Adhaeribacter radiodurans: one gene and its partner. The protein of the gene in region 1 binds, or shares a complex with, the protein of each later gene. Links are inferred from orthologs where the notes say so. Each region holds a gene or a part of one and is shown on either strand. Other genes may lie near its edges. The genes, in order: mfd and uvrA.

Region 1 (4,268 bases):
CTGTTAAAGTTACCAATATACGGGAGCCCCACCAACCCTGAAAAGTAAATAACACTGCCGTAAAACCAGTAGCCAGCGCCAGACTGCAAAAAGCGCCGAATAAAGCTATCCATAAGTTCTTCAGCATGAAAGAGAAGGAAAGCAGCATCTGGCCCATAAACAATATTACCAAACTACCCAGAGCAAAAACAAATAGTTTATCGGTTATATTCTGGAAATACTGAAGGTATAGTCCGATTCCGGTTAACACCAGCGTGAGATAGATGCACTTGGTATACCCAGCCATAAAACTGCGGATATGTGAGCGAATATCAGACTCTCCGGCTGTGAAGATAGCAGGAGTTAAAAATTTAGAGTACATCATTTTATCATCTAGTTATATTTAAATGGACTAAAAAATTACTTTAAACTACTCGCCTGCTAGTGGCTGATCTTCGAAGGATAAATATAAATAATTATTAATCAAGGAGTATCATTTTAAAAGTACGTTTTTTAAAATATTTTGTTTGGTTAGATAATGTACCCTCTGCTCCTATTATGCGTAAGGAATTTGCGAGCAGATTATTCCGTATCTTTGCTCTTTATTTATTGAAAGATTAAGAAAATTGAAAATAAAGGATTTCCTGGAACTATACCGGCTCGATCCGGTAGTTCAAACCATTGCAGAACGCCTTAAATCGCCGGAAAAAGCCCATTTGCACCTGAAAGGCTTAGCAGGCAGTTTAGATGCCGTAATGGCCGTTGCAGTAAGCAGTTTACAGCCCGGCCACCATGTTTGTGTATTACACGATAAAGAAGAAGCAGCTTACTTTTTATCGGATTTGCAGCATTTATTTAACGGCAAGCAAGAAGCCTTGCTGTTTCCATCGTCGTACAAGCGACCTTATTCGTTCGATGAAACGGAAAATGCCAATATTCTGATGCGGGCCGAAGTACTAAATCAGATTAGTAATAAAGCCGCTGCTGGCTTGTTAATAGTAGCCTATCCCGAAGCCCTTACTGAAAAAGTAATCAATAAAAAATCATTGGTAGCGAATACATTTAGCGCGAAAGTGGGCGAAAAACTGGATGTAAACTTTTTATCGGAAGTTTTAACTGAGTACGATTTTGAGCGCACCGATTTTGTTTACGAAGCCGGCCAGTTTGCCGTTCGGGGGGGCATTGTGGATGTATTTTCGTATGCCAACGAATTGCCGTACCGGGTTGAGTTGTTCGGTGATGAGATTGAAAGCATCCGGACGTTTAATCCCAACACGCAGCTTTCCGTGGAAACTCAAAACAGCGTTTCCATTGTACCCAACGTGCAAACCAAATTATTGCAGGAAACCCGGGAATCTTTTTTAGAATTTTTACCCTCCAATACCCGGCTCTGGTTTAAAGACGTACGCCACGCCATTGATATAATTGATGAATCGTTTACGAAAGCGGAACAGGCTTTTGAGTATTTAATGCTCACCAGTGGTAACACCAAAGTAGTTTCTAAGCCCGAAGACTTATTTGAATCGGGCAAAAGCTTTAAAAAGTTACTGGAGCCGTTTACTACGGTAGAATTTGGCAAACGCTTTCACTTTAAAGCTTCCGAAACCATAACTTTTAATACCAAGCCACAACCATCATTTAATAAGGATTTTAATTTACTGGTTAGCAACCTGCACGATAACCAAACCAATGGCTTTACTAACATTATTGCGGCCGATTCGCCGCGGCAGATTGACCGGCTTACCACTATTTTTGATGAGCTCGATCACGCGGTAAAATTTCAGGCGCTTACCATTTCACTGCGCGAAGGCTTTATCGATGACCAGGTAAAAGTTGCCCTGTACACCGATCATCAGTTGTTTGAACGCTTTTATAAATACAAAAGCAAAGAACGGTTTTCTAAATCCAAGGCCCTTACCTTAAAAGAACTACGCTCGCTGCAACCCGGCGATTATGTGGTACACGTAGATAATGGTATTGGCCGCTTTGCCGGCCTCGAAAAAGTAGAAGTAGGCGGTAAAATGCAGGAAGCCATTCGGTTGGTATACCGCGACGATGATTTGTTGTACGTGAGTATTCACGCGCTGCATAAAATTAGTAAATATACCGGCCAGGAAGGCACTCCGCCTAGCATGAGCAAGCTGGGTTCGCCGGAATGGGAAAACAAAAAGAAGCGGGTTAAGAGCAAGGTAAAAGATATTGCCACCGAACTGATTAAACTGTACGCCAAACGCAAGTCGGCACCGGGATTTGCTTTTTCCCGCGATGGATTTATGCAAGCCGAGTTGGAATCCTCGTTTATTTACGAAGACACCCCCGACCAGGCCAAAGCAACCGAAGACGTCAAAAACGATATGGAGCAGCCGCACCCCATGGACCGCCTCGTGTGCGGCGATGTGGGTTTTGGCAAAACCGAAGTAGCTATTCGGGCCGCTTTTAAAGCCGCTACCGACAGCAAACAAGTTGCAGTACTGGTGCCTACTACCATTTTAGCCATGCAGCATTACAAAACTTTTCGCGATCGTTTAGAAAAATTTCCGGTAAACGTAGAGTTTGTAAATCGTTTTAAAACGGCCAAGGACATAAAAGAAACTTTACAGCGCGTTGCCGAAGGAAAAACCGATATTCTGATTGGCACCCACCGCATTGTGAGTAAAGATGTAAAGTTTAAAAACTTGGGCTTAATGGTGATTGACGAAGAGCAAAAATTTGGCGTAAAAACGAAAGAAAAGCTAAAGGAAATGCGCGTGAACGTAGATTCGCTTACGCTCTCGGCTACTCCTATACCGCGTACGCTGCATTTTTCATTAATGGGTGCCCGCGATTTATCGGTAATTGCTACGCCACCGCCTAACCGCCAGCCAGTACAAACGGAGCTGCACGTTTTCGATCAGACTATTATCCGCGATGCCGTAATGTACGAGTTAAAGCGCGGAGGTCAGGTTTTCTTTGTGCACAACCGGGTGGCCGACCTGGATGAAATGGCTAACCTGATTTTGAAATTAGTACCCGATGCCCGCATTACTTTTGCCCACGGCCAAATGGACGGCGAACAGCTCGAAAAGCGCATGATGAAATTTGTGGAAGGCGAATTTGACGTTTTAGTTTCCACAAACATTATTGAATCTGGCTTGGATATTCCGAATGCGAACACCATTATTATTAACCGGGCGCACATGTTTGGTTTAAGCGATTTGCACCAGATGCGCGGGCGCGTAGGGCGCTCGAACAAAAAAGCGTATTGTTATTTACTTACCCCACCGGTGTCCAGTTTACCTTCTGATGCCCGCAAGCGTTTGAGCACTTTAGAAGAATTTTCGGATTTGGGTGATGGTTTTAAAGTAGCCATGCGCGATTTGGATATTCGGGGAGCAGGTAACTTGTTGGGTGGTGAACAAAGTGGTTTTATCAACGATTTAGGTTTTGAAATGTACCACCAGATTCTGGACGATACCATTAAAGAACTAAAAGAAACCGAATTCCGCGATTTATTCCTGGGCTCTGAAAAAGACCTGAACCAATTCCTAGACGTGGTGCGTGAATGTACCGTAGAAACCGACCTGGAAATACTTATACCGGATACCTACGTGAGCAACATTTCGGAGCGTTTAAACCTGTACAGCAAACTCGACCGGGTAAAAGATTTGCCAGCCCTGGAAAAAATTCAAAAAGGTATCATCGATCGGTTCGGCCCTTTACCGGAATCAGTAGAGAAGTTGATTCAGATTGTGAAACTACGTTGGAAAGCGCAGGAAGTAGGTTTTGAGAAGCTCACGATTAAGAAAGAGGTAATGAAAGGGTATATCTCTTCGGTAAATAACGACAAATATTTTCAGTCAGAAACTTTTGGCCACATCTTAAAATACGTGCAGCAACATCCCCGTCAATCGCGGCTGAAAGAAACCAAAGACAAACTGATCGTTATTTTTGACAACATTAAATCGGTAAATGCCGCCTGCGACGTATTTGAGCAGTTAACCGAAAGTATTAAGCACTAAAGCTAAGTAGGAAAGGCGCCGGCTGGTGGAAGGTAAATTTTTAAATAATCGTAAATTTTAGTCTGACGAAGATCTAAGGGCAATGGCGTTAGTTGCCCATAAATTACCTTAAACTTCTGTTTAAGTGCTATAAACGTATCTTTTTAAATTTTTGCTTTGGACTATGGTCCATGGTCTATCGACTAAATTATACATTCCGCAGCCAGGCCTTTGCTTCTTCTATGTCGTCGAAGGTTTGAATATAATCCGGATGGTGAGCGTGCGTTAAGGTTTTTTCCGTGGATAAGCGGC
Region 2 (3,782 bases), 660 kb from region 1 along the record:
CCTTACGATTACATAATCCGTGGTTGAAAGGGTACAAATTAACGGTAGCCGATACTACAGCCATTTACTCTCTGCAACTTCCGCAGGCCCCGGTAAACTCCGCGCGTGATTAAGATAGCTACTTGGAAGCCAGCATTTTTAAATTTTAAGTTTATTTGATAAGCAGATATTGCTGTTTGCGAAGACACAAACCATGGCGCTGAATGCCACTAGGCGGGAAAATCAGTGGTTCTGTTCATGGGCAGCGACAACATTGTCCACTTTAGTGAAAGTCTTATTCTATTCTAAAGCTGTAATTCTGATGCCGCAGTTTGTGTCTTCACAAACGGCTTTTAGCAGGTTTTCGCCATGCTAGTCAGCTAGTTCCTGCCGCACATAAACAAGCCTCAATCCCGGCTAATTTCCAACATTAAAAAATAAAAATTTAAGAAAATGAGGATAGCCGCCTCTACTTTACGCCTACAGAACAACGCATTTAAATTAAACTAAAAGGGCTGAAAATTAGTTAAGATAAGATTAACCTTAACCTGCTAATACGCTTGTTTTTGCGTATCTTTGCGGATTAATTAAGCCCTGCAATGGCCTCAAAAAAAGAAGCAAATTCCCTTATAGATAATGGTACCGCTACGGCGGAAACTACCGAAACTACCACTACTACCGAAGCACCTTTAATTGAAGTTTATGGTGCTCGGGAGCATAATTTAAAAAATATAAGCCTGCAGATTCCGCGCAATAAGCTGGTGGTGTTTACCGGCATTAGCGGCAGCGGCAAATCGTCGTTGGCCTTTGATACTATTTACGCCGAAGGACAACGCCGCTACATGGAAACCTTCTCGGCTTATGCCCGCTCTTTTTTGGGTGGCCTGGAACGGCCCAACGTAGATAAAATTGAGGGTTTGAGCCCGGTTATTTCCATTGAGCAAAAAACAACCAGCCGCAACCCACGCTCTACAGTTGGCACCATTACCGAAATTTACGATTTTCTGCGTCTGCTCTATGCCCGCACCGCCGAAGCTTTTAGCTACGTAACCGGCGAGCGCATGATCCGGCAGTCGGATGACCAGATTGTGAATCACATTCTCGACAACTTTGATAAAAAGAAATTGATTATTCTGGCTCCGGTAGTAAAAGGCCGTAAAGGTCATTACCGGGAATTGTTTGAGCAAATTCGAAAAATGGGTTTTGTGCGCGTACGCGTAGACGGCGACTTAATGGAGTTGGTGCCCAAAATGCAGGTAGACCGTTACAAAATTCACGATATTGAAATTGTTATTGATAAAATAATTGTAAATACCGAGGACCGTTACCGGATTTCCAGTTCGGTACAAAACGCCTTAACGCATGGCAAAGGCACCGTAACAATTCTGGAGCCGGATACCAACCAAACATACTTCTTTTCGCGGCATTTAATGGACCCGGCTACCGGCATTGCCTACGACGATCCGGCCCCCAATACCTTTTCGTTTAACTCCCCTTACGGTGCCTGCCCCACCTGTAATGGTTTAGGCGAAATTCAGGAAATTACCGAAGAATCCATTATTCCGGATAAAGGGTTAAGTATTAGTCGCGGTGGGATAGCTCCCCTCGGCGAATTCCGTGATATCTGGGTATTTAACCAAATTCAAACCATCCTGAAGCAAAACAAGCTGAGTATTTCCACGCCCATTCAGGACATCCCAGCTTCGGTATTGAACCAATTACTCCATGGTATTGATGAAGATATAATCGTAAAAGCCAAAGGTCAGAACTTTATCACGCAGTTCGAGGGTATTATTAATTTTCTGCGCAAGCAAATGGATTCTGATTCAGATGCTATTCGTACCTGGATTAATGAATATACCCAAACCAGCGTGTGCCCTGAATGCCAAGGCTACCGACTCAAAAAAGAATCTTTACATTTTAAAATTGATGGTCTGCATATTGGCGAATTGGCGCAGTTCAATATTGGTAAATTAGCTGATTGGTTTCAAAACCTGGAAGACCGTTTAAGCGACCGTCAAAATTTAATTGCCCGCGAATTACTCAAAGAAATCCGGAAACGCATTAAGTTTTTACTCGATGTAGGTTTGGAATATTTGAACTTACACCGCTCAGTTCGTACTTTATCGGGCGGCGAGTCGCAGCGCATCCGGCTGGCCACTCAAATTGGAACGCAGTTAGTGGGGGTGTTGTACATTATGGATGAACCCAGCATTGGCTTACATCAGCGCGATAACGAAAAACTGATTAATGCCCTCAAAAACCTCCGCGATATTGGTAACTCGGTAATTGTAGTAGAACACGATAAAGACATGATTCTGCACGCTGATCACGTTTTAGATATTGGTCCGGGTGCGGGAATTCACGGGGGCCATATTGTAGCCGAAGGATCACCTACTGAAATATTTAATTCCGGCAGCCTGACTTCGCAGTATTTAAGCGGCCAGAAACACATTGAGGTACACACTGAAAAACGGCCCGGCAACGGTAAATTTTTAGAATTGAAAGGATCGACCGGGCACAACCTGAAAAATCTCTCGGTAAAATTTCCGTTGGGTAAATTAATTGCAGTTACGGGTGTTTCGGGTAGCGGTAAATCTACGCTTATCCACGATACTTTATACCCTATTCTGAACAAGTACTTTTTTAACGCGAAACGCGACCCCTTGCCTTACAAGGCCATAGAAGGATTAGAGCACATTGATAAAGTAATTGAAGTAGATCAGTCGCCCATTGGTCGTACCCCACGTTCCAACCCAGCTACTTACACCGGAATTTTTACGGATATCCGGGCTTTATTTGCCCAATTACCCGAAGCCAAAATCCGGGGCTATTCGGCGGGTCGTTTTTCATTTAATGTAAAAGGCGGTCGCTGCGAAACTTGCGAAGGAGCCGGTATGCGCACCATCGAAATGAATTTTTTACCAGATGTGTATGTACCCTGCGAAACCTGCAAAGGCAAGCGTTACAACCGCGAAACGTTAGAAGTACGCTTTAAAGGAAAATCGATTACCGATGTATTGGACATGACGGTAGAAAAAGCAGTGGAGTATTTTGATAACCAACCCCGCATTTTGCGGAAGATTAAAATATTACATGAAGTAGGATTGGGCTATATTACTTTAGGTCAGCAAGCCACTACCCTATCGGGCGGCGAAGCGCAACGGGTAAAACTAGCAACTGAATTAGCTAAAAAAGACACCGGTAAAACATTTTACATTCTGGATGAACCCACCACCGGATTGCATTTCGAAGATATTAAGCATTTATCGGATGTAATCCACCGGCTCGTAGACAAAGGCAATACTGTATTGCTCATTGAGCACAATTTAGATATGATTAAAGTGGCCGATTACATTATTGACATTGGCCCGGAAGGCGGAGAACGGGGCGGTACTATTGTAGCACAAGGCACACCCGAAGAAGTAGCAGCCAGCGATAAGGGCTATACTGCGCGTTTTCTGCGTGAGGAACTGCGCACCAGCCAATACATTTAATATGACGGAGTTAAGTCCTATAAAGGCATGGGAATACAGTACCTTTTCATATCACCGTAAGTCAATCTTTCAAATCCTTCCCCCAACCGGGAAGGATTTTTTTATGGCGCTTAAGTTCCTCATTGTAAACACTATTATTAATTTTGTCTTATTACTTTAAATTTCCCGCAATTAAAACAGATTTTTCCGGGCTAAAACTCCTATTATATTTTATTGTAAATCAATAACTTATTCACTATCTTATACTGAATAAGTAAAATGTGATACCTATTCTGGTTATTGCAGGATAAAAAATAAAAATTAAAT

The links.
Region 2: the proteins of mfd (region 1) and uvrA are in contact, whole or in part, in a crystal structure (PDB 4DFC), measured with the Escherichia coli proteins. The link is inferred for Adhaeribacter radiodurans from one-to-one orthologs.

What each region holds. Positions count from the first base shown.
Region 1 is NZ_CP055153.1:5,605,416-5,609,683, forward strand. What follows is about bases 234-4,177. They hold mfd (transcription-repair coupling factor), read left to right. Parts: upstream 234-605; coding sequence 606-3,977; downstream 3,978-4,177. Other genes in these bases: HUW48_RS22325 (hypothetical protein), read right to left, coding at 234-364; HUW48_RS22335 (hypothetical protein), read right to left, coding at 4,165-4,177. Also shown: more of HUW48_RS22325, read right to left, coding at 1-233; more of HUW48_RS22335, read right to left, coding at 4,178-4,268. UniProt on the Escherichia coli protein: Couples transcription and DNA repair by recognizing RNA polymerase (RNAP) stalled at DNA lesions. Mediates ATP-dependent release of RNAP and its truncated transcript from the DNA, and recruitment of nucleotide excision repair machinery to the damaged site.
Region 2 is NZ_CP055153.1:4,945,004-4,948,785, forward strand. The notes cover bases 219-3,676. They hold uvrA (excinuclease ABC subunit UvrA), read left to right. Parts: upstream 219-578; coding sequence 579-3,476; downstream 3,477-3,676. Outside these bases: HUW48_RS19630 (lytic transglycosylase domain-containing protein), read left to right, coding at 1-113. UniProt on the Escherichia coli protein: The UvrABC repair system catalyzes the recognition and processing of DNA lesions. UvrA is an ATPase and a DNA-binding protein. A damage recognition complex composed of 2 UvrA and 2 UvrB subunits scans DNA for abnormalities.